2 regions of the Limnohabitans sp. Hippo4 genome follow, and region 2 is predicted to be linked to the other one. Evidence: riboswitches for the same ligand, from Rfam matches in the RefSeq annotation. Region 2 holds a riboswitch; the other holds the start of a gene.
The links. A riboswitch is a leader RNA that binds a small molecule or an ion and turns the genes downstream of it on or off. The one in region 2 is predicted to bind S-adenosylhomocysteine.
Positions count from the first base shown of each region.

Region 1: it holds a riboswitch for S-adenosylhomocysteine, as region 2 does, so the genes downstream of both, ahcY (adenosylhomocysteinase) here and metH (methionine synthase) in region 2, are expected to answer to the same signal.

Region 1 covers NZ_NESE01000005.1:171,773-182,967, forward strand. The annotation lists gene B9Z46_RS13200 (TlyA family RNA methyltransferase) at 1-778, opposite strand, end outside; gene ahcY (adenosylhomocysteinase) at 800-2,233, opposite strand; S-adenosyl-L-homocysteine riboswitch at 2,333-2,427, opposite strand; gene B9Z46_RS13210 (peptide chain release factor 3) at 2,493-4,121, shown strand; gene B9Z46_RS13215 (HAD-IIB family hydrolase) at 4,121-4,915, shown strand; gene B9Z46_RS13220 (TolC family outer membrane protein) at 4,953-6,317, opposite strand; gene B9Z46_RS13225 (HlyD family type I secretion periplasmic adaptor subunit) at 6,317-7,702, opposite strand; gene B9Z46_RS13230 (type I secretion system permease/ATPase) at 7,730-9,493, opposite strand; gene B9Z46_RS13235 (type I secretion system permease/ATPase) at 9,490-11,181, opposite strand; gene B9Z46_RS15280 (hypothetical protein) at 11,178-11,195, opposite strand, start outside.
Region 2 covers NZ_NESE01000004.1:31,098-42,292, reverse strand. The annotation lists gene B9Z46_RS11200 (metallophosphoesterase) at 1-573, opposite strand, end outside; gene B9Z46_RS11195 (LysR family transcriptional regulator) at 573-1,547, opposite strand; gene B9Z46_RS11190 (hypothetical protein) at 1,694-2,188, shown strand; gene B9Z46_RS11185 (DMT family transporter) at 2,270-3,136, opposite strand; gene B9Z46_RS11180 (phosphoenolpyruvate carboxykinase (GTP)) at 3,172-5,043, opposite strand; gene recQ (DNA helicase RecQ) at 5,309-7,174, opposite strand; gene B9Z46_RS11170 (tripartite tricarboxylate transporter substrate binding protein) at 7,277-8,257, opposite strand; gene B9Z46_RS11165 (homocysteine S-methyltransferase family protein) at 8,355-9,401, shown strand; S-adenosyl-L-homocysteine riboswitch at 9,431-9,535, shown strand; gene metH (methionine synthase) at 9,552-11,195, shown strand, end outside.

The DNA.
Region 1 (11,195 bases), on a different contig from region 2:
CAAAAAACTCACGATTGCCATCACCGCCTTCAATGGCGCTGTCGTACCAACCGGTCACTTTCAAACCCAACTCTTTGAGTGAGGTGCGAATGCGTTTTTCAATCACGGGGTACATGGCGGGGTCTTTGACCAAACCGTTCTTGCCAATGTTCTCAGGCTGCAATTCAAACTGGGGCTTCACCAGCATCAAGAGCGTCCCACCTGGTTTTAAAAACGGCACCACACCCGGCAACACCAACGTCAATGAAATGAAGGACACATCTCCCACCATCACATCAAAGCCAGCTTCTGCATCGGGAATGCGCTCGTCATCGGGCATCAACTCGCGCGCATTCACGCCTTCAATGCAAATCACACGCGCATCTTCACGCACACGCGGATGCACCTGGCCGTGGCCCACATCGATGCCCACCACTTCGGCAGCACCGTTCAACAGCAAGCACTCGGTAAAGCCGCCTGTGCTCTGACCCACATCCAAACAACGCAGGCCTGACACAGAAACACCACTGTCACGCAGTGCGCCTTCCAGCTTCAAACCACCGCGAGAAACATACTTGGATTCGGAATCGTCCAGCAACACAATCTCTGCATCGCTGGGCACTTCGTCTTTGTTCTTATTGATCGTGCGCCATTCCACGGAAGACTTCACAGCCTCCACCACGGCTGTTGGCAAAGCGCCCGGTGGCGTGCGCCACTGAACACCTGCCGCAATCAGCCGCTGGGCCTGTGAACGAGACGCGGCCAGGCCGCGCTCTACTAACAATTGGTCAATGCGCAAAATGGCCCGATCAAAAAGAAATCAATAACGGTAAGTGTCAGGCTTGTAAGGGCCGTTCTTGTTCACACCAATGTAGGCGGCTTGTGAGTCAGACAACTCGGTCAACATGGCGCCCACCTTCATCAGGTGCAAACGCGCCACCTTCTCGTCCAAGTGCTTAGGCAACACATAGACCTTGCCGTTTTCATACGCTTCTGGGCGTGTGAACAATTCAATTTGCGCAATGGTTTGATTGGCAAACGAAGAGCTCATCACAAAGCTGGGGTGACCTGTACCGCAACCCAAGTTCACCAAGCGGCCTTTGGCCAACATGATGATTTTCTTGCCATCGGGGAACACAATGTGGTCAACCTGAGGCTTGATCTCTTCCCATGTGTATTTCTCAACAGAGGCAATGTCGATCTCGTTGTCGAAGTGACCAATGTTGCAAACAATGGCTTCGTCTTTCATGGCCAACATGTGGTCATGCGTAATGACGTGCTTGTTGCCAGTGGCAGTGACGAAGATGTCTGCTTTGTCGGCAGCGTAATCCATGGTGACCACTTTGTAGCCTTCCATGGCGGCTTGCAATGCGTTGATCGGGTCAATCTCAGTCACCCAAACTTGAGCGCTTAGTGCGCGCAAAGCTTGTGCACTGCCTTTGCCCACGTCGCCGTAACCGGCCACCACAGCCACTTTGCCTGCAATCATCACGTCAGTGGCGCGCTTAATGCCGTCCACCAAAGATTCGCGGCAACCGTACAAGTTGTCAAACTTGGACTTGGTGACAGAGTCGTTCACGTTGATGGCGCGGAACATCAGTTCGCCCTTGGCGCTCATCTCGTTCAAGCGGTGCACGCCTGTAGTAGTTTCTTCGGTCACGCCAATGATTTGAGCAGACTTGCGGCTGTACCAAGTGCTGTCTTCGGCCAACTTGGCCTTAATGGCGGCAAACAAGCAGGTCTCTTCTTCAGAGCCTGGGTTGTTCAAAATGGAAGCGTCTTTTTCTGCGCGCTTGCCCAAGTGCATCAGGAGCGTGGCGTCGCCGCCGTCGTCCAAAATCATGTTGGGGCCTTCGCCTTCAGTGCCCTTGGCGCCGAAGTCAAAAATGCGGTGGGTGTAGTCCCAGTATTCAGTGAGGTTCTCACCCTTCACCGCAAACACAGGCGTGCCGTTGGCGGCAATGGCTGCGGCGGCATGGTCTTGCGTGGAGTAAATGTTGCAAGAAGCCCAGCGCACTTGAGCGCCCAAAGCTTGCAGAGTTTCAATCAGCACCGCTGTTTGAATGGTCATGTGCAATGAGCCAGTGACGCGCGCACCTTTGAGGGGCTGGGCGGCAGCAAATTCTTTGCGAATGGCCATCAAACCAGGCATTTCGGTCTCGGCAATTTTGATCTCTTTGCGTCCCCAGTCGGCCAAGCCGATGTCGGCAATCGCGCAATCGGCGTTAACAGCGGTGTTTAAACGTGCGTTCATGGTGTGCTCCAAATAAAAGTTTGAAACCACTTCTCAGAGGGATGCCCAGAGGTAAATTCCGTTGAACTCAGTTGAGAAATAGAGCTCATCCCGCAGAAAAGTGGATGAGCGTCGTTGCAAAGTAGGGTTCCGAGCCTCACGTCCTCGCCATGTCTGTCAACAGAATGGGGGCCGCTGCAACGCTCCTCGGAATGGGGCAAATTATACTAGCGGCATCTCTGGATTCCAAGCCAGACACCCAAATTCCCCTGGAGCCACATTGACTTACACCCAAGAAACCCGGCGCCGCCGGACGTTTGCCATCATTTCTCACCCTGACGCGGGTAAAACCACGCTCACCGAAAAGCTCTTGCTGTTCTCGGGTGCCATTCAAATTGCCGGCTCGGTCAAGGCGCGCAAGGCTTCGCGCCACGCCACCTCCGACTGGATGGAAATTGAAAAGCAGCGTGGCATTTCTGTGGCTTCATCGGTCATGCAGATGCTGTACCGCGACCATGTGATTAACCTGCTGGACACCCCCGGCCACAAAGACTTCAGCGAAGACACCTACCGTGTGCTGACCGCCGTGGACTCGGCCCTCATGGTGATTGACGCGGCCAACGGTGTGGAAGCCCAAACCAGAAGGCTGATTGAAGTGTGCCGCCAGCGCGATACGCCCATCATCACCTTTGTGAACAAGATGGACCGCGAAGTGCGCGATCCATTGGACATCTTGGACGAAGTCGAACGCGAACTGGGCATGCCCTGCGTGCCCATGACCTGGCCCGTGGGCCAGGGCAAATCCTTTGGAGGCATCATCAACTTGCGCACCAATGCGATGACTGTGTTTGAGTCGGGCAGCGAGCGCTTGCCCCAAGACTTTGAAACCATGCCGCTGTCAGAAGAAGCTGCATTACACGAACGCTTTGGCAATGAATTTGCCACAGCGCTGGAGAGCATGGAGTTGGCCACCGGCGCCTCACCGGCCTTCGACCGCGAAGCCTTCTTGGCCGGCAAACAAACCCCCGTCTTCTTCGGCTCCGGTGTGAACAACTTCGGTGTGATGGAAGTGCTAGACGCCTTGGTCGACTTAGCGCCTTCACCCAAGCCCCGGACCAGTTCACTGATTGTGAACAAGCAACCGGTTATCAAAGAAGTGCAGCCCGAAGACGCCGCCTTCGCAGGCGTGGTGTTCAAGGTACAAGCCAACATGGACCCCTCGCACCGCGACCGCATTGCGTTTGTGCGCATGGCCTCGGGCAAGTACACGCCCGGCATGAAACTCAAAGTGCAACGCACCGGCAAAGAATTGCGCCCCACCAGCGTGGTCACCTTTTTGAGCCAAAGACGCGAAGCAGTAGACGAAGCTTATGCTGGCGACATCATTGGCTTCACGACCCACGGCGGTGTGCAGTTGGGTGACACCATTACCGATGGTGCCAACTTGCTGTTCACGGGGCTACCCTTCTTTGCACCTGAACTGTTCATGACGGTCATCTTGAAGAACCCGCTGCGCACTAAACAACTGCAAGCGGGTCTTGACCAGCTGGGCGAAGAAGGTGCCATTCAAGTTTTCAAACCCGAAGTGGGCGGCCCCATGTTGCTGGGCGCTGTGGGCCAGTTGCAGTTTGAAGTGGTGCAGCACCGCCTCAAGGCTGAATACGATTGCGATGTGCGATTGGAAGGCTGCCAGTACACCGGTGCGCGTTGGATTACGGCCGATACGCCTGCAGAACTGAGAGAGTTCCTAAACGCGTACCCACAGCGCATGGCATTGGATGCGGCCGATACCTTGGCTTATTTGTGCACCTCGCCTTATGACGTGCGCTTGGCGCAAGAGCGCTTTCCCAAGATTCACTTCCATCCGCTGCGTGAGCATGCTGGCTTGGCGCTGGGATCTGCGGGCTAATGAAGCCTCTGTCGTCATGGCCGCAAAGCGCCCGCGCCAACATCGTGGGCGTCTTCACCGACATTGACGACACCCTCACCACCGAAGGCGCCATCACAGCCGATGCACTTAGGGCCCTGCAAAATTTAAAAGCCGCGGGCCTCATGGTCATTCCCATCACCGGCAGACCTGTGGGCTGGAGCATCCCCTTCGCATCCTCCTGGCCAGTCAATGCCATGGTGGCAGAGAACGGTGCTGTGGCCTTGCTTCACAACCCGCAAACAAACCAAGTCAACAAGACCTACCAACAAGACTTGGCCACCCGCACACGCAACTTCCAAGAAATGCAACGCATTGCCAAACGCGTGTTGCAAGAAATTCCCGGCACCGTCATGGCCCAAGATTCACCGGGAAGAGAAACCGACATCGCGTTTGACCACAGCGAATTTCATCACTTGTCGCAAGCGCAAATTCAGCAAGTCTTAACACTGTTGAAAGAAGAAGGCATGACCGCCACGGTCAGCAGCATCCACATCAATGCTTGGTTTGGCGATCACAACAAATGGCATGGCGCGCAGTGGATTCTGAAAGAACTGACAGGCAGAGAACTCACCAATGAACTGGACCAATGGGTTTACGTGGGCGACTCCACCAACGACCAAGTGATGTTCGAGCATTTCACACACAGTGTGGGTGTGGCCAACATCAGGCGCTTTGAGAAAGAGCTCAAGCACTTGCCGACGTACATAGCGCAGCAAGAGCGAGGTGCGGGGTTTGCAGAAGTAGCTGCCCAGCTGCGCGACTCGCAAATCTAAGTTTCAAACTTCGATTTACAAAGCGAACTCATTCAGACTACTTTGCAACGCCCACCAAACTGGCATTCACAGCGTCAACCGAAACCACCGCATCGTCACCCGCCAAAGAAGCCAGTTTCACTTTAGACATCAAATACACAAAGCGCGCTTGCGCCAAATCACGCAAGGCCATGGTGTACTGCTGCTGCGCATTCAATACATCCAACTGCGTGCGCGAACCGGCCTTCAAAGACATCTGTGTCGACTGCATCATTTGCTCAGCAGAGCGAACCGCCTGCTCCAAAGCACGCACTCGCAACACACCTTCGGTCACACCACGAAACTCTTTGTGCACTCGCACACCCAAATCACGGCGCAAAGCTTCCAAAGTCTCTTCGGCACGCGTTTGTTCGGCCACAGCTTGGCGAATGGTGGAGTTCACATAACCACCTGAGAACAAAGGCACATTGAGCTGCAAGCCAATCGACTTGTTTTCATAACGCGAATTGATGCGCGTGATGTTTTCACTGCCGCTGTTGGACCACTGTGCCACGGCGTCCAAGGTGGGCAAATGACCTGCCTGCGATTTACTCACTTCGCGGCGTGCTGCATCCAAGCGGGCTTGCATGGCTTTCATCTCGGGGCTGTTTTGCTCGGCCTTCAAAGTCCATGCGTCCAAATTAGCAGGTTCAGGGCCTACCAATTTCAAAGCAGACACATTCAGCTTGGCCACAGACGACACGGGTTGATTGATCAACACTTCCAGTTGGCGACGCGTTTGGTCTTGGTTCTGACGCGCTTCCAATTCTTGTGCGCTGGCCATGTCCAGGCGTGCTTGCGCATCGTCAATGTCGGTGCGTGTGCCCGAGCCAGCTGCCAAACCTTTTTTGGCAGCATCAACCAGCGAGGTGTACAACTTCTTTTGCGCTAACACCAACTCCAATTGCTCATCGGCCATCAAATATTCAAAGTACGCACCAGCAACACGCACCACCAAGTTTTGCAAATCGCGGTCTAAGCTGGCTTCCGATTCAGCCACCATCGACTTGGCTTGTTCAAACTGCAACCAGCGCTGCATGTTCATCAGCGGTTGACGCAATTGAACAGCACGGTTGTCGCTGAAGTATTTGTCGTTGGTGGTGGTCAAGGCACCCAAAATATTGGGCGACGTGGAATTCAGATCGTTGAAGTTTCGGCCGGCATTGGCAGACACCTGCGGCAGCAATCCAGCGCGTGCTTGGGGCAAGCGTTCACGGCCTGAATCGGCTGCAGCACGCGATGCACGAATGTTGGCATCTTGCTCAAGGGCCGCTTGATAGACCTGCTTGAAGTCCATCACCGAGGTCTGTGCGCACACAGCCATGGCAGATGCAGCCAGCGCACCGGCCACCACATTCTTCAAAAAATTAGGCACGCTTTGCATCACTCTTCCTTCATCGATGAAGCCATGCGCTTCACCAAGGGGTGCAACAAATAGGTCAACATCGAACGCTCGCCAGTCTTGATCACAATTTCAGCAGGCATGCCGGGTTGCATTTGGCGCGAGCCCAAGGTTTTCATACCTGCGGGGGTTACTTGCACACGCGCCAAGAAGTAGGAAAATTGAGGTTGTGCGGGGTCTGTCAACAAATCACCCGACACCGATAACACTTTGCCCTCCACCACCAACTGAGGCGAATGTGCAAATGCGTTGAAACGCACATCTGTTGACAAACCTGCTTGCACTTTATCGATCAAATGGGGAGGTATGTGCGCTTCCAATAGTAAAGTTTGCGTATCAGGCACCACGTCTAATAATTTTTGACCTGGCTGTAAAACGGCGCCAACAGTTTGCACTGTCAAACCCACCACTTGTCCCGTTGCGGGTGCTCTGATTTCCATGCGGTCCAAGTCTGCAGTCACAGCCACAAACTTTTCGGCATCCGATTGCACTTCACGTGTCACATCCGCCAGCTGAGTTTCCACTTCTTTGCGGTACTCTTGTTTGCGGGCCAATGCGCGCTGCGTCAGTTCAGCCACCTGGCGATTCACTCGCATGCTGTTGCCTGTTAAGTCTGCAATCGCCGCATTGGACTCAGCCACCATACGCTCCAATTCCAATTGACGATTGCGCGGCGCATAGCCCTCTTTCACCATGCTGCGGGTGTTGGTGAGCTCTTCTGTCAACAAGGCCAATTGATTGCGGCGCTGAACCAAAATGTTTTGATACGAGGTCAGTTGCTCTTTCAAGCCTTGCACACTTTCCTCAATGCCTTGCAAGTCGGCAGCCAAAGCAGCGCGTCGAGCTTGGATCAATTGCTGCTGTGTGACCACTTGCTGTTTGATCAACGGATCATTCATGGCAGCTTTCACATCGGGGTGAAAGTCAATGGCATCACGACCTGCTTGTTCAGCAATCAAGCGGCTTTGCATGGCGCGGTAACCCAAGTAACGTTGGCGCACGGCTTCGTAATTGGCTTTGGCAACGGCAGCATCCAACCGAAGCAAGGCGTCGCCTTCTTTGACCTGCTGGCCTTCTTGCACCAGCACTTCTTTCACAATACCGCCTGATAAGTGCTGCACCGTTTTACGTTTGGTGTCCAAGGTGACCATGCCTTGTGTAGGCACGCCTTCATCCAGTGGCGCCAATGCAGCCCATAGTAAGAAGCCACCAAAGCCCAAGCCCAATACCCACAGACCTGTTCTTGCAACCGCTGAAGTATCGGAAGAAGGCTTGGATTGGCTGTGTGCATCGTCTGCGCCAGCGCCCACCACTTGCGCATCTTGTGCGGCATCTTTAAGCGTTTTGGTCAAATTTTTCAGTGCCATGACAGTCTCGATTCAATGTGTCAAAAATCAATTGGAATTGGGTGAAGGTGCATCAGCCGCTGGTAGCTGTGCTGAGGCCGCATTGGCTGCAGCAGCTGCCTCTTCACGTTGTTTTTGCAGGGCAGCCAATACACCGTCGCGTGGACCACTGGCATGCACAGCACCTTCGTGCAAGATCAACAAACGATCGGCCACGCTCACCACGCCGGGCCTGTGGCTGATCAACACTACTGTTTTGTTTTGCGCTTTCAAACCCTGGACAGCGCGCACCAAGGCGGCTTCGCCTTCGTCGTCTAAGTTGGCATTAGGTTCATCGAGTACCACCAGCGCAGGTTGACCGTAAAGGGCTCGTGCCAGTCCAATGCGCTGTCTTTGCCCACCCGACAGCAAGCCACCTGCTTCGCCCATGGGCGTGTCATAGCCCTTGGGGAATCGCAAAATCATGTTGTGCAAGCCAGAAGCCTCTGCAGCAGCAATGACTTTTTCAGATTCCACTTTGCCAGCTCTGGCAATGTTCTCTGCAATGGTGCCATCAAAAAGTTCAATGTCTTGGGGCAAATAACCCACATGAGGTCCTAGCTCCATGCGGTCCCATTTGCGAATGTCTTGGTCGTCTAGCAACACTTCACCAGCGGTATGCGGCCATATCCCTAGAAGTACGCGCGCAAGTGTGGACTTTCCAGAACCGGATGCACCCAGCACCACCGTGATCGTGCCGGCGGGCATGATGGCACTGACGCCTTTCAAAATAGGCGTTTCACGACCTGGCGCAGAAGCAACCACATCTTTGAGCACCACATTGCCTTGCGGGGTGACGCCCATGGGCTTCAAGTCACGCAGCGGATTGGCTTCCAGCAAATCTTTCAATCGGCCAAAAGCTTCACGCGCATTCAGAAACGGCCCCCAAGTACCCACCATCAAATCAATGGGCGCCAAAGCACGCGTGGTCAGTACGTTGGCGGCAATCATGGCACCCGGCGACAACTCACCTTGAATCACCAACAAAGCACCCCCACCCAAAGCAAACGACTGCTGTGTGTAGCGCACAAACTTGCTCCACGCTGCCACCTTGCCTGAAACAGCCTGAGCCTCCACGCTACGCCCCAAGGCGTGCAGGTGTTTGCCGGCCCAGCGGCGATACAAACTGCTGAGCATGCCCATGGACTCCAGCACCTCAGCGTTGCGAAACTTGCTTTGCAAATACACGCCCACTTCTTGCTGAGCTTTGCTGGCCACTGTTTGTGCAGGTTTGGTGGCCTTGTTGCCCCACCAAGCCAACACAGACTGCACCACGCCAAAGAAGATCGACATGAAGCCTAGCCACGGGTGCAGCAAGAACAACACTGCAATGTAGATGGGCGTCCAGGGTGCATCAAAAAATGCAAAGATGCCATTGCCCGTTAAGAATTGACGCAATTCGGTCAAATCGCCAAATGCTCTAGAAGGATTGCTGACTGCAGGATTCAGGTGCGCCTCGTAGCTGGCATGAAACAAACGTCGGCTGAGCATTTCATCTAAGCGCACACCTGTGCGCACCAGCAAGCGTGTTCTGCTCCATTCAGAAAATGTCAGCACGCCAAAAAAGAACAAAGTAATGAGAGACACCACCAACAAGGTGCCAGTACTCTGGCTCACCATGACCCGGTCGTAAATTTGAAGCATGTACAAGGTGGGCGCCAACAACAGCAAGTTGGCCACCAAGCTGAAAATACCAGCCACCACAAATTCACGCCGGAGTTCCCAAAGCGTGCGTGACAATTCGTTGCGATTAAAAATTTCTGGCGTTTTCATGCTTGTGCTTTCTGCAAGGCGGCCAATACTTCATCTCGTGGACCAAACGCCTGCTGCGCACCTTCGCGCATCAGCAGCATCTTGTCTGCCACCCCCAAAATACTGCTTCGGTGCGTCATCACCACAAAAGTGGTGCCCAACTGTTTCAGCGCAGCAATGGCATTGGCCAATGCCGCGTCCCCTGCTTCGTCCAAGCTCGAGTTGGGCTCGTCTAGTACCACAAACACAGGTTTACCGTACAAAGCACGGGCCAATCCAACCCTTTGTCTTTGTCCACCCGAGAGCATGGCGCCATCGCGACCAATCGGGCTGTTGTAGCCTTGCGGCAAAGACATGATCAACTCATGCAGCCCCACCAATCTGGCAGCGGCTTCCACTTGCACCATGTCCACATCGCCAAATCGTGCAATGTTTTCGGCAAGTGTTCCCTCTAGCAATTCCACGCCCTGGGGCAAGTACCCCAGATAAGGACCCACTTCGGCTTTGTCCCAAGCGTAAATGTCTGCGCCATCCAAGCGAACCTTGCCGCTGATCGCTGGCCACAAACCAACCAACAATTTTGCCAAGGTTGTTTTTCCTGAGGCCGACGGTCCTACAACGGCCAGCACCTCGCCAGGTTGAATGGCAAATTGAACACCGCGCACAATGGGCACCTGCTGTCCAGGCGCCCCCGCCATCAAGGCCTCGACCGTTAAAACACCTTTGGGCACAGGCAATGGCATGGCATCGGGTTTGGGTGGAATTTGCATCAACAATGCTTCCAACCTGGCCCAAGAAGATCGCACATTGACCACCGCGTTCCACTGCGCTACCACCTGTCCCAGCGGGGCCAGAACTCGGCCTCCCAGCACCGAGGCAATGATCATCATCCCGCCGCCACCATTGAGCTCATTCTTCAAAAGCAACCAAGCTGCAAAACCCAACAGCAGCGACCCCATCAGCTGCTGAATCATTTTGCTCATGGCCGTCCAAAGACCAGCGCCTTCGGAAGCCTGCGCCTGATGCCCCAAAAATTCAGCCTGACGCTTTTGCCATCGCGCATGCACGGCATCCAACATGCCCATAGCCTCCATCACATGCGCGTTGCGCAAGGAGGCGTCTGCAAATTGCTGTGCTGCAGAGGCACTGCGGTTGGCTTCATTCAGAGGTTTGCGAATGGCCCGCTCGTTGAGCCATGCCACGCTCATTTGCGCAATGGCCCCCACCACCGAGGCCCACCCCAAAAGCGGGTTGATGGCAAAAATCAGCACAAGGGCCAACAGCGCCATGGGCGCCTCCATCACAGCTGTGAAAGCAGGGTTTCCCAAAAACTCGCGCACCGCGCGCAAGTCATTCATCACCTGCATGCTGACGGCAATTTGGCGTTTCATAAAACCTTGAAACATGGCGTTGTACACCCGCTCAGACAACTTGTTGTCGAGTTGCACGCCTGCTGCACGCAACATGGCGCCTCGAACTTTCTCAAGCACCTCCATAACGGCATACATCAAAACCACCAGCACCGTCAGCATCACCAAGGTCATGCCATTGCGACTGTTGACCACTCGGTCATAGACTTCCAGCATGTAGACCGTGGGCGCCAATGCCAACAAACTGATGATCAAGCTGAACCCCACCGCCTTGTACAACACAGGTTTGATGGGGTTGAAGGCCAAAGCCAATTCAGATGGGGGTAATTCAGGCTTCATGCAGCAACCTCAAT
Region 2 (11,195 bases):
TGTCACGCCTTCAAAGGGTTCTGACAATGCTTGGGTTAGCCACGCTTGATCGGCCTGCGCTTGTGCTCTGACTGCATCCGATAAAAAAGGTTTCCCGTCGAGTGTGGTGCCCGTTTTGCGCAAATAGAAATCGGCGGCACGCTCTGCTTTTTCGCGGGCTTTGAGTTGTTGCGTGAGGAGCCCTTGCAGGGGCACCAAGGCTTCAAAATCACTCCACAAAGTGCAGCCGATCAATCGCACACCGTTCATCACCTTCACACGCCGATGCAGCCAAGTGATTTGCAAACGCTCACAGGTTTCTTGCAATCGTGCGTGAGCTTCTTCAAAGGGCATGCCATCGTATTCGTGATTGCCAGGCACAAAGAAAACGGGTACTGGCCATGCGGCCAAATCTGCGCGAGGTGAAAACCGAGCCAGACCAAAATCTTGGTCACCTTGAGTGACCAGCATGGAGCCTTCTTGATAGGAACCAATGTCACCGGCCAAAATCAAGACGTCGGCACCCGGTGCAAATTCGGGCACAAAATGTGGGTGAGTTTCCAGATGAAGGTCTGACAGCAATTGAATGTTCATCATCTGCCCTGATCTTTGAAGACATCGTGCGCAATGTTGATCAGCACATCGCGCAACCACATATGTTCACTCTGTGCATGTTTGCGGCGATGCCACAAAGCGTCCACGTGCAAAGTCGGAACCTTGAATGGCAAATTGCACAAATAAAACTCTTTTGAAATGCCTGTGGTGGGCACAAAGTGACGCGGCAACACGGTTAGCGAATCGGAGTTCACCACCACGCGTCCAGCGGTGAAAAACTGATTCACGGTCATCACCACACGCCGTTGTTTGCCAATCGATGCCAAAGCTTCGTCAATGAAGCCATACGGCCGACCCGAAAAGCTCACCAGCAAATGGCGCGCATTGCAAAAATCTTCCAGCGTGATTTCTTTCTTCGCCAGTGGATGGTCTTTGCGCATCACACACACATATTCGCCGTCGTACAAGCGGTGATGTTCAAAGGCGGTGGCTTCACCGATTTGTGCACGGGCCGTCAAGTCGGCCAAGACAGCTGGAAAATAACCCAAGGCCAAGTCCACTACACCGTTTTCTAACAAGCCCCTGGGGTCGCGCGTGGTGAGCGGCAAAACGCGCACCGAAATGTTGGGCGCGTGATGTTCAAGCTCTTGTGCAAGGCCGCCCATCAATTCAGCCGCGGTGGCATCGGCCATGGCCAACACAAACGAGTTGCGCGCTTGGCTAGGCACAAACTGTTGTGGCACCAAGGCAGATTGGAGTTGGTCCAGTGCCTCTCGCACGCTAGGCCACAAAGTCAAGGCAAAAGGCGTTGGCGTAATGCCTTGGCCATCACGGCGAACCAAATCATCGCCCAGGGTTTCACGCAAGCGGCGCAAGGCATTGCTGACCGCGGGTTGCGTGATGGACAGGTTGCGCGCCGCTTTGGTCAAGCTGCGCTCCGCCATCACCTCGTCAAAAACCCGAAGCAGGTTCAGATCCAGGGTGCGGAAGTTGGTTTGTATGGCTTCAATCATTTCCGTTGTGAATGATAAGCATCATGAATATAAAGTTGAACAATATCAGAGTAAACCCTATGATTCAAGCATTGACCGGGCAAATGATGCGTTTTTGCATCAACCCCAGATCTGCAAAGCATTCAATCTCGCAAAGAGGAAACGTCATGAACCACAATTTTGTTCACTTAGAGTACCCCCTGACCCACCCCGGTGTTGACCGTGCTGAAAAAGTTGTCAACAACTTCAAGCGCTTGAGCGACACCTTCAGCCCCACACGCACTTTGGCCATCATGCTGTTGGCTGCTGTTCTGGCGGCATTCGTTGTGGTGGCCGATCAGATGATTGACACATGGGCCGAAGGTCACTTGTTGGCCGCATGGGTTGCACTGTGGGCTGTGGTGTTTGCGGCAGTGGGTTTGTTCGCTGGCGTTTCCAAGTCAGTGGCCATTCAGTTGAAAACTGGCTTGGACCGTTGGGCGGCCAGCGCTGCACAACGTCGCTCTGATGAGCGTCTGTGGGCCATTGCACAAACGGATGCTCGCTTGATGTCGGAGTTGCAAATTGCCACGTCGCGCAGCGATGAGGAAACTCTGTTGGGCGAGAACAGCACACAACGCCGAGTGGCCCGTTTGTTGAACCAACGCCAGTACTACATCTGATCCTGTGTTGGCGTTCAGCCTGGCTGGACGTCAATGATCCATGCCTCCTTCGGGAGGTTTTTTTCGCCTGCTCAGGACGCATCACTGCGTCACCGATTTTTGCGAAGCCAAGTAGATGCCAGGCAAGATCATGGCAGCCCCCATGGCATGGTGCCAACCCAAGGTCTCACCCAAGAACAGCCAAGCGACCAAACTGCCATACAAAGGGCCCATGTACAGGCTGGCCGCGACGCGACTGGCGCCCAATGTTTTTTGACAAAAACCATAAGCCCAGTAAGCACCCACTCCTGGAAAAAGCGCTGCGGTGATGACAAGTAGGCTGGCCGTCCAACTCCAATCGGCATGAGCTGTGGTCACCCATTCCGTCAAAGCAAAGGGCAACAGAACCAAGCTGCCCCCCATGCAAGTGGCAGCCAATCGTGCTGTGGAGCTCAAGGGGCTTGCCCATTTTTTCAGCAGCAAAGCATAAGCAGCCCACGACACCATGGCCATCACAATCAGGCCATCGCCCAGTACCCAGACCACTTGCGACAGGGCCGTCCACTGGCCTTTGACGACCACATGCAAGACGCCCAACAAGGCCAGCACCACACCGAAACCTTGACGCCAAGAGAAGCTTTCTTTGAGGCCCACCACAGCGCCAAGGGTGATCAAGACAGGAGATGCGGCATAGATCAAGGCAATGTTGATGGCCGTGGTGGTTTCAGCCGCCCAATAAACCCAAGCACCACAAATGAGCATGCCCAATGTACCCAGTGCCAAATATTGAGGCCAAACTTTGGTGGCGTGATGGCGCTCCCGCCAAAGCTCGCTGCGCGAGATGGCGGCCAAGATGAGCCCCGCCAAGAACCATCGGCCCAGTGCGAGCACGTGGGGGCTGATGATGCCTGGCGCAGTTCTGGCGACCACGTAGTTCACCGACCACATGGCCGGTGTGAACCACAACAAAGCTTGCGCCAGTTTGAGGCGCGAGGCAGCGTTTGTCAGACCGCCGCTAAGCGCTGTTCCAACGCTGCTTTGGTGTCGAGCAAAGCCTTGGGCATGTTGTAAGCCAACTGCTCAAAGTGGGTCGTGTGCAATTGCAACTCTTGTTGCCACGCGGCTTTGTCAATGCTGGTGACGGTTTTGAATTGGTCGGCTGTGAAATTCAAGCCGGTCCAGTTCAGTTCGCCATAAGTTGGCGTGATGCCAAACATGGTTTCTTGACCTTGGGCCTGACCTTCTAAGCGGTCGATCATCCACTTCAAAACGCGCATGTTGTCGCCGTAACCGGGCCACACAAACTTGCCGGCTTCGTCTTTGCGGAACCAGTTGACGCAGTAAATGCTGGGCAACTTGTGACCGCCCGCTTCAATCTTGGCGCCCACGTCCAACCAGTGTTGGAAATAGTCGCTCATGTTGTAACCGCAGAAGGGCAACATGGCAAAAGGATCGCGGCGAACCACGCCTTGTGCACCAAATGCAGCGGCAGTGGTTTCAGAGCCCATGGTAGCGGCCATGTAAACGCCTTCGGTCCAATTGCGTGCTTCTGTGACCAAAGGCACGGTGGTGGAGCGGCGACCGCCAAAGATGAAGGCGTCGATCGACACGCCAGCCGCATCGTCCCATGCGGGGTCGAGTGCGGGGTTGTTGGTGGCAGCCACTGTGAAACGCGCATTGGGGTGCGCCGCTTTGGCGCCCGTGTCTTTGGCAATCTGGGGGGTCCAGTCTTTGCCTTGCCAGTCGATCAAATGGTCTGGCAATTTGCCGGTGTCTTTGTCCATGCCTTCCCACCAGACGTCGCCGTCATCGGTCAAAGCCACATTGGTGAAGATCACGTTCTTGTCCAAGCTGGCCATGCAGTTGGGGTTGGTGTGGTGGTTGGTGCCTGGTGCCACGCCAAAGTAACCTGCTTCGGGGTTAATGGCCATCATCTTGCCGTTGGCTTGAGGTTTGATCCAAGCGATGTCGTCGCCAATGGTGGTGACTTTCCAGCCATTGAAACCTTCGGGCGGCACCAACATCGAGAAATTGGTTTTGCCACACGCACTGGGGAAAGCCGCAGCCACGTGGTACTTTTTGCCTTGAGGATTGGTCACGCCCAAAATGAGCATGTGCTCGGCCAACCAACCTTGTTCGCGGCCCATGCTGGACGCGATGCGCAAAGCCAAGCATTTTTTGCCCAACAAAGCATTGCCGCCGTAGCCGGAACCGTAAGACCAAATCTCGCGTGTTTCAGGGTAGTGAACGATGTACTTGACGGTGGGGTTGCAAGGCCAAGACGTGGTGTCTTTGGCGCCATTGACCAAAGGTGCGCCCACGGTGTGCAAGCAAGGCACGAACTCACCATCGGTGCCAATGACGTCGAACACCGCTTTGCCCATGCGCGTCATGAGCTTTTGATTCACGGCCACATAGGCGCTGTCGGTCAACTCAATGCCAACGTGTGCAATGTGAGAACCCAAGGGGCCCATAGAGAATGGCACAACGTACATGGTTCGGCCTTGCATGCAACCATCGAACAAAGGGTTCAAGGTTTTGCGCATCTCGGCGGGGGCCATCCAGTTGTTGGTGGGGCCGGCGTTCTCTTTCTTTTCAGAGCAGATGTAAGTGCGGTCTTCAACACGGGCCACATCCGAGGGGTCTGAGCAAGCCAAGAAGCTGCCAGGACGCTTGGCAGGATTGAGCTTTTTGAAGGTGCCACTGTCAACCAACTGTTGGCACAGGCGGTCGTATTCTTCTTCGGAGCCGTCACACCAGTAAACATTGGCGGGCTTGCACAAGGCAGCCATTTCAGCCACCCAAGCAATCAGCTTGGGGTTTTTAACGTACGTGGGTGTATTCAGGTTCAAGCCCTGCATCACGGGTGAGTTCATGGGAAAAGCTCCAAAGTTTAAAAATCGTTTTTTGCAAATGTCCTCTTCTGCACAGTTTCCTGGGCGATGGCAAACGACACTTGCAAAAAACGACCAAAGCGCGCCAAAAGGCACGCTTGGCTGGTCAATTTCCAACGGCAATGTACCCTTCTTGTAACCAGACTTGAATTTTAGGGAGGCTGACCTGAATTGGGAATGACTAATTGCCGAATCAGCTCAAAATATATGCAAAACTTGCATAAAGTTGGCCGGCGCTATGTCAGCCTCAGCCTTTGCAGATTCTCAAGACGTCTTGCCCGTAGGCTTCCAGCTTTTTAGCGCCCAGGCCGCTGATGCCATGCAGGTCTTCGGGGTTTTGGGGTGAAGCTGCAGCAATGGCGGCCAAAGTGGCATCGTGAAAAATGACATAGGCAGGCAAGTTGTGTTCTTTGGCCACTTCGGCCCGCCATGCTTTGAGGTTGATGTAGCGTACCAAGGCGTCTTGACTGAGGTTGGCGGCAGCGGGGCCAGGGGCCTGCGGTTTACGGCTGCGCTTTTCGGGTTTTTGGCTTAAAGACTCACGCAACTGCACACTGACCTCCCCTTTCAGAACCGCACGTGAGCCTTCGGTGAGTTGCAGGGTGTTGAAGACCTGTCCTTGCACATTCAAAGCACCCATGGCAATCAGTTGGCGTAAAACGCCGCGCAATTGAATTTCGCTAAAGTTAGCGCCGATACCGAAGGTGCTGAGTTGTGTATGCCCGTATTGCGTGACCTTTTCGGTGGCCTTGCCCCGCAAGATGTCCATGATGTGGCCGGCACCAAAAGAAAAACCACTGTGTTGTTGAGCGCGGAAAACGGTGGAGAGCAATTTGCGGGCTGCATCGGTGCCATCCCAAACGGCGGGTGGGTTCAAACAGTTGTCGCAATTGCCACAGGGCTGGCTGACTTCATCAAAATAAGACAGCAAGCGAACACGTCTGCAATCGGTGGCTTCGGCCAATGCCAACAAGGCATCCAATTTGCCGCGCATGACTTGCTTGAAGTTTTCTTCGGCGGGACTTTCATCGATCATGCGGCGTTGGTTCACCACATCTTGCAAACCATAAGCCATCCAGGCATCTGCACGCAAACCGTCGCGCCCTGCACGGCCTGTTTCTTGATAATAGCCTTCGATGTTTTTGGGCATGTCCAGATGCGCCACAAATCGAACATCCGGTTTGTCGATGCCCATGCCAAATGCAATGGTGGCCACCATGACAACACCTTCGTCGCGCAAAAAACGGTCTTGGTGTTTTTGCCTCAGGGCCGCGTCTAGGCCGGCGTGATACGGCAGGGCATCGATGCCGGTTTGGGCCAACATCTCGGCCACTTCTTCAACCCGTTTGCGTGACTGGCAATACACAATGCCAGCCTCACCTTCGTGCTCGCGCTCGATGAATCGCAGCAGTTGGGTAGACGCATCTTTTTTCTCGACGATGGTGTAGCGAATGTTGGGGCGATCGAAGCTGCTGATGAAGAGTTGGGCTTCTTCAAGTTGCAGTCGTTCAATGATGTCGGCACGTGTAAGGGCGTCGGCAGTGGCCGTTAAGGCAACACGCGGTACGCCTGGAAAACGTTCATGCAAAACAGTGAGGCTGCGGTACTCGGGGCGGAAATCATGGCCCCATTGGCTGACGCAATGCGCTTCGTCAATGGCAAACAAGCTGAGAAGGCCTTGGGCATACAGCGAATCGAGTTGTGCCAAAAAGCGGGGTGTGTTGATGCGCTCTGGGGCAGCATACAAAAGCGTGATGTCGCCTTTGCGCAAGCGTTGTTCGATGGCACTGGTTTCGTCTGGGCTGAGCGTGGAGTTTAAAAATGCGGCACTGACACCCGCCTCATGCAATGCGCCCACTTGATCGTGCATGAGCGCAATGAGCGGCGACACCACAATGGCGATGCCCAAGCCAGCTTGCTGCCTGGCAATGGCGGGAATTTGGTAACACAAACTTTTGCCGCCGCCAGTTGGCATGAGAACCAAGGCATCGTGTCCGCCGGTGACATGCGAGATGATGTCTTGCTGGGGGCCTCTGAACGACTCGTAGCCAAACACCTCACTGAGAATGCGCAGGATGTTGCTAGAGGGCGTGGATAAAACAGAGCTTGTCACAGCGGGTATTGTCCACCATGTGATTGCCTGGATTTTGTAGACGGTTGACGCCGCCTTGCATTCTTAAGTCAATGCAAGATTCGCGGCGTTAAGAATTGCGGTTCAGGTGGTCTTGAACTGCGTGGCTTTGATCACATTGGTCCAACGGACCACTTCGTCGGCAATGAATTTTTCGGGGTCTGCCAAAGTGAAGGGGTCAGCGCCGGCTTTTTCAAGGTCCAGCAAAAAAGCGGGGTCGTTGCGCACCTTGTTGTGCGTGGCGCGCAAAAAGTCCATCACCTCGCGCGGCACGCCGGCGGGTGTGAACACCGCATTGAAAACTTGCACGCGCATGTCTGGAATACCCGCCTCAACCGATGTTGGAATTTCAGGTGCCGCTTTAAGGCGTGCATCGCTGTTGACGCTCAAAATGCGTGCGCGACCTGCACGGTGCTGCGCCAGTACTGCAGACGACATGATGGGCGTGATCATGGGGACATGGCCTGCCACCAAATCTTGCATGGCGGGACCGCCGCCTTTGTAGGGGACATGCTGCACATTGAGCTTGCCGCCTTGCAGTTTGAACAGTTCACCTGTGAGGTTGGTGATGGTGCCTGGGCCGGCTGAGCCATAGGCGTACTTGCCGGGGCTGGCCTTGATCAAATTCACCAACTCTTTGAGATTGTTGGCCGGCACGCTGGGGTTGACCACGATGCAGGTGGGATTGATGCTGACCATGCCAACCAAATTGAAGTCTTTGATCGCGTCGTAGGTGGCCGTGCCAGAAGCCAGAGGATTGATGATTTGAGTGGAAGAAGTGCCCAGCAAGAGGGTGTAACCATCGGCCTTGGCTCGGGAGGCTTCTGCTGCGCCAATGGCCCCGCCAGCGCCCGCTTTGTTGTCGACAATGAAATTGGCACCGGTATGCGCAATGGCAAATTTGACCCACAAGCGGCCAATGATGTCGCCATCGCCACCCGGGGCGAAAGGCACAATGACCTTAATAGGGCGTTCGGGAAATTTGGCTTGGGAGAAGGCGGCGGAGGGTGTTAAACCAGAGAGCAGGGCGCTGCCACTCAAGGCCAAAAATTGACGTTTTTTCATGTACTCAATATAGAGAGATTGGCAACAAGCTTCAATTGGGGGTGGGCCTGACTGTGACGAATTCTCATGAGTCAGTTTGTTTTTCTACAATAGGGGGATGAAAGCCTTGAATTACACCCGCGCGAAAGCCCTGCCAGAAATTCTGGAAAAACGCATTGCCATTTTGGACGGCGCCATGGGCACCATGATTCAGCGCTTCAAATTGAGCGAGGCCGATTACCGCGGTGAGCGCTTCAAAGACTTTGCCAAAGACGTAAAGGGCAACAACGAGCTGCTGAGCCTCACGCGCCCAGATGTGATCCGTGACATTCACGAAGGCTATCTGACCGCTGGCGCAGACATGATCGAAACCAATACGTTTGGTGCAACCACCATTGCGCAAGAAGACTACAACATGGCCGACTTGGCCATCGAAATGAACCGGGCCTCTGCGGCCTTGGCCCGTGCAGCATGCGACAAGTTTTCAACACCAGAGAAACCACGCTTTGCCGTTGGCGCTTTGGGCCCCACTCCCAAAACAGCCAGCATCAGTCCTGATGTGAACGATCCTGGCGCACGCAACGTGGACTTTGAAACTTTGCGCAAAGCCTATTACGAGCAAACCCAGGCCTTGGTAGAAGGCGGCGTGGATGTGTTGTTGGTGGAAACCATCTTTGACACCTTGAATGCCAAAGCTGCCTTGTTTGCCATTGAGGAATATTTTGAAGCCAGTGGCGAACGCTTGCCCCTCATCATCAGCGGCACCGTGACCGACGCCTCGGGTCGCATTTTGAGTGGTCAAACCGTCACCGCCTTTTGGCACAGTGTGCGCCATGCGCGCCCCTTGGCCATTGGTTTGAATTGCGCATTGGGCGCGACCTTGATGCGCCCGTATGTCCAAGAGTTGGCCAAAGTGGCAGAGGACACCTTCATCAGTTGCTACCCCAACGCGGGCTTGCCCAACCCCATGAGTGAGACCGGCTTTGATGAAACGCCAGAAGTCACCAGCCGTTTGCTGCATGAGTTTGCCGCGGAAGGTTTGGTCAACATTGTGGGCGGCTGTTGCGGCACCACGCCAGATCACATCGATGCCATTCAAAAGGCCGTGGGTCCATTGGCACCCAGAGGCTTGCACACGGCGGCGTTTTACAAAGAGGCGGCCTGATCGTCCCGTTTAGCCAGTTAAAATAAGCCATCTCCAAGGAGCGTTGCAGCTCGCCGCCCATCAAGGTTGCGAGTCAGGCTTGGAGTTCAATCTGGGGCATACCCCATTCTTATTGCAAACCACGCTCACCTGCGATCCAAGAGGTGAGTTGTGTCTTCAGTTGCTGTTCCCCCGTTAAAACTGTCTGGCTTAGAGCCGGTTCAAATCGGCACGGGTACTCTTTTCGTGAACATTGGTGAGCGCACCAATGTCACAGGCTCCAAAGCCTTCGCCCGCATGATTTTGAATGGCGAGTACGAGCAAGCCTTGGCCGTGGCCCGTCAGCAGGTGGAAAACGGCGCACAAATCATTGACATCAACATGGACGAAGCCATGTTGGACAGCCAAGCGGCCATGGTTCGTTTCTTGAACCTCATTGCCTCCGAGCCCGACATTGCCCGCGTGCCCATCATGATCGACTCCTCCAAATGGAGTGTGATTGAAGCGGGTCTGCGCTGCATTCAAGGCAAAGGCATCGTCAACTCCATCAGCATGAAAGAAGGCCTAGATGCCTTCAAGCAGCAAGCACAGTTGATCAAGCGCTATGGCGCTGCAGCGGTGGTGATGGCGTTTGATGAAAAAGGCCAGGCTGACACCTACCAACGCAAAATAGAAATTTGCGAACGCGCCTACCGCGTGCTGGTCGATGAGGTGGACTTTCCACCCGAAGACATTATTTTTGATCCGAACATTTTTGCCATTGCCACCGGCATTGAAGAGCACAACAACTACGCCGTTGACTTTATTGAAGCCACGCGCTGGATCAAACAAAATTTGCCAGGCGCCAAAGTGTCGGGCGGTGTGTCCAATGTGTCGTTCAGCTTCCGCGGCAACGACCCTGTGCGCGAAGCCATTCACACGGTGTTTTTGTACCACGCCATTCAAGCGGGCATGGACATGGGCATTGTCAATGCCGGCATGGTGGGCGTGTACGACGAGCTAGAACCTGACTTGCGTGAGCGTGTGGAAGACGTGGTGTTGAATCGCCGTCCCGACGCGGGTGAGCGTTTGGTGGAAGTGGCAGAAAATGCCAAAGGTGCCGCCAAAGATGATTCACAAAAGCTAGCTTGGCGCGGCACACCCGATGCGCCCGTGTCTGTATCGGCACGCCTGTCACATGCCTTGGTGCACGGCATTACCGACTTCATCACCGAAGACACCGAAGAAGCCTATCAAGAAATTTTGGCCAAGAACGGCCGACCGCTGCATGTGATTGAAGGCCCGCTCATGGATGGCATGAACGTGGTGGGCGATTTGTTTGGTCAAGGCAAGATGTTCTTGCCGCAAGTGGTCAAGTCTGCGCGGGTCATGAAGCAAGCCGTTGCGCACCTAGTGCCCTACATCGAAGAAGAAAAACGCCAGCAAGAAGCTGCCGGTCAAGACGTGAAGTCCAAAGGCAAGATTGTGATTGCCACCGTCAAAGGCGACGTGCACGACATTGGCAAGAACATCGTGACCGTGGTGCTTCAGTGCAACAACTTTGACGTGGTCAACATGGGCGTGATGGTGCCTTGTCATGAAATTTTGGCCAAGGCCAAAGAAGAAAATGCTGACATCATTGGCTTGTCCGGTCTCATCACCCCCAGCTTGGAAGAGATGCAGTACGTGGCCAGCGAGATGCAAAAGGACGCGCATTTCCGTTTGCGCAAAATGCCTTTGCTGATTGGTGGCGCCACCACCAGCCGCGTGCACACGGCCGTCAAAATTGCACCGCATTATGAAGGCCCGGTGGTCTATGTGCCCGATGCCTCGCGC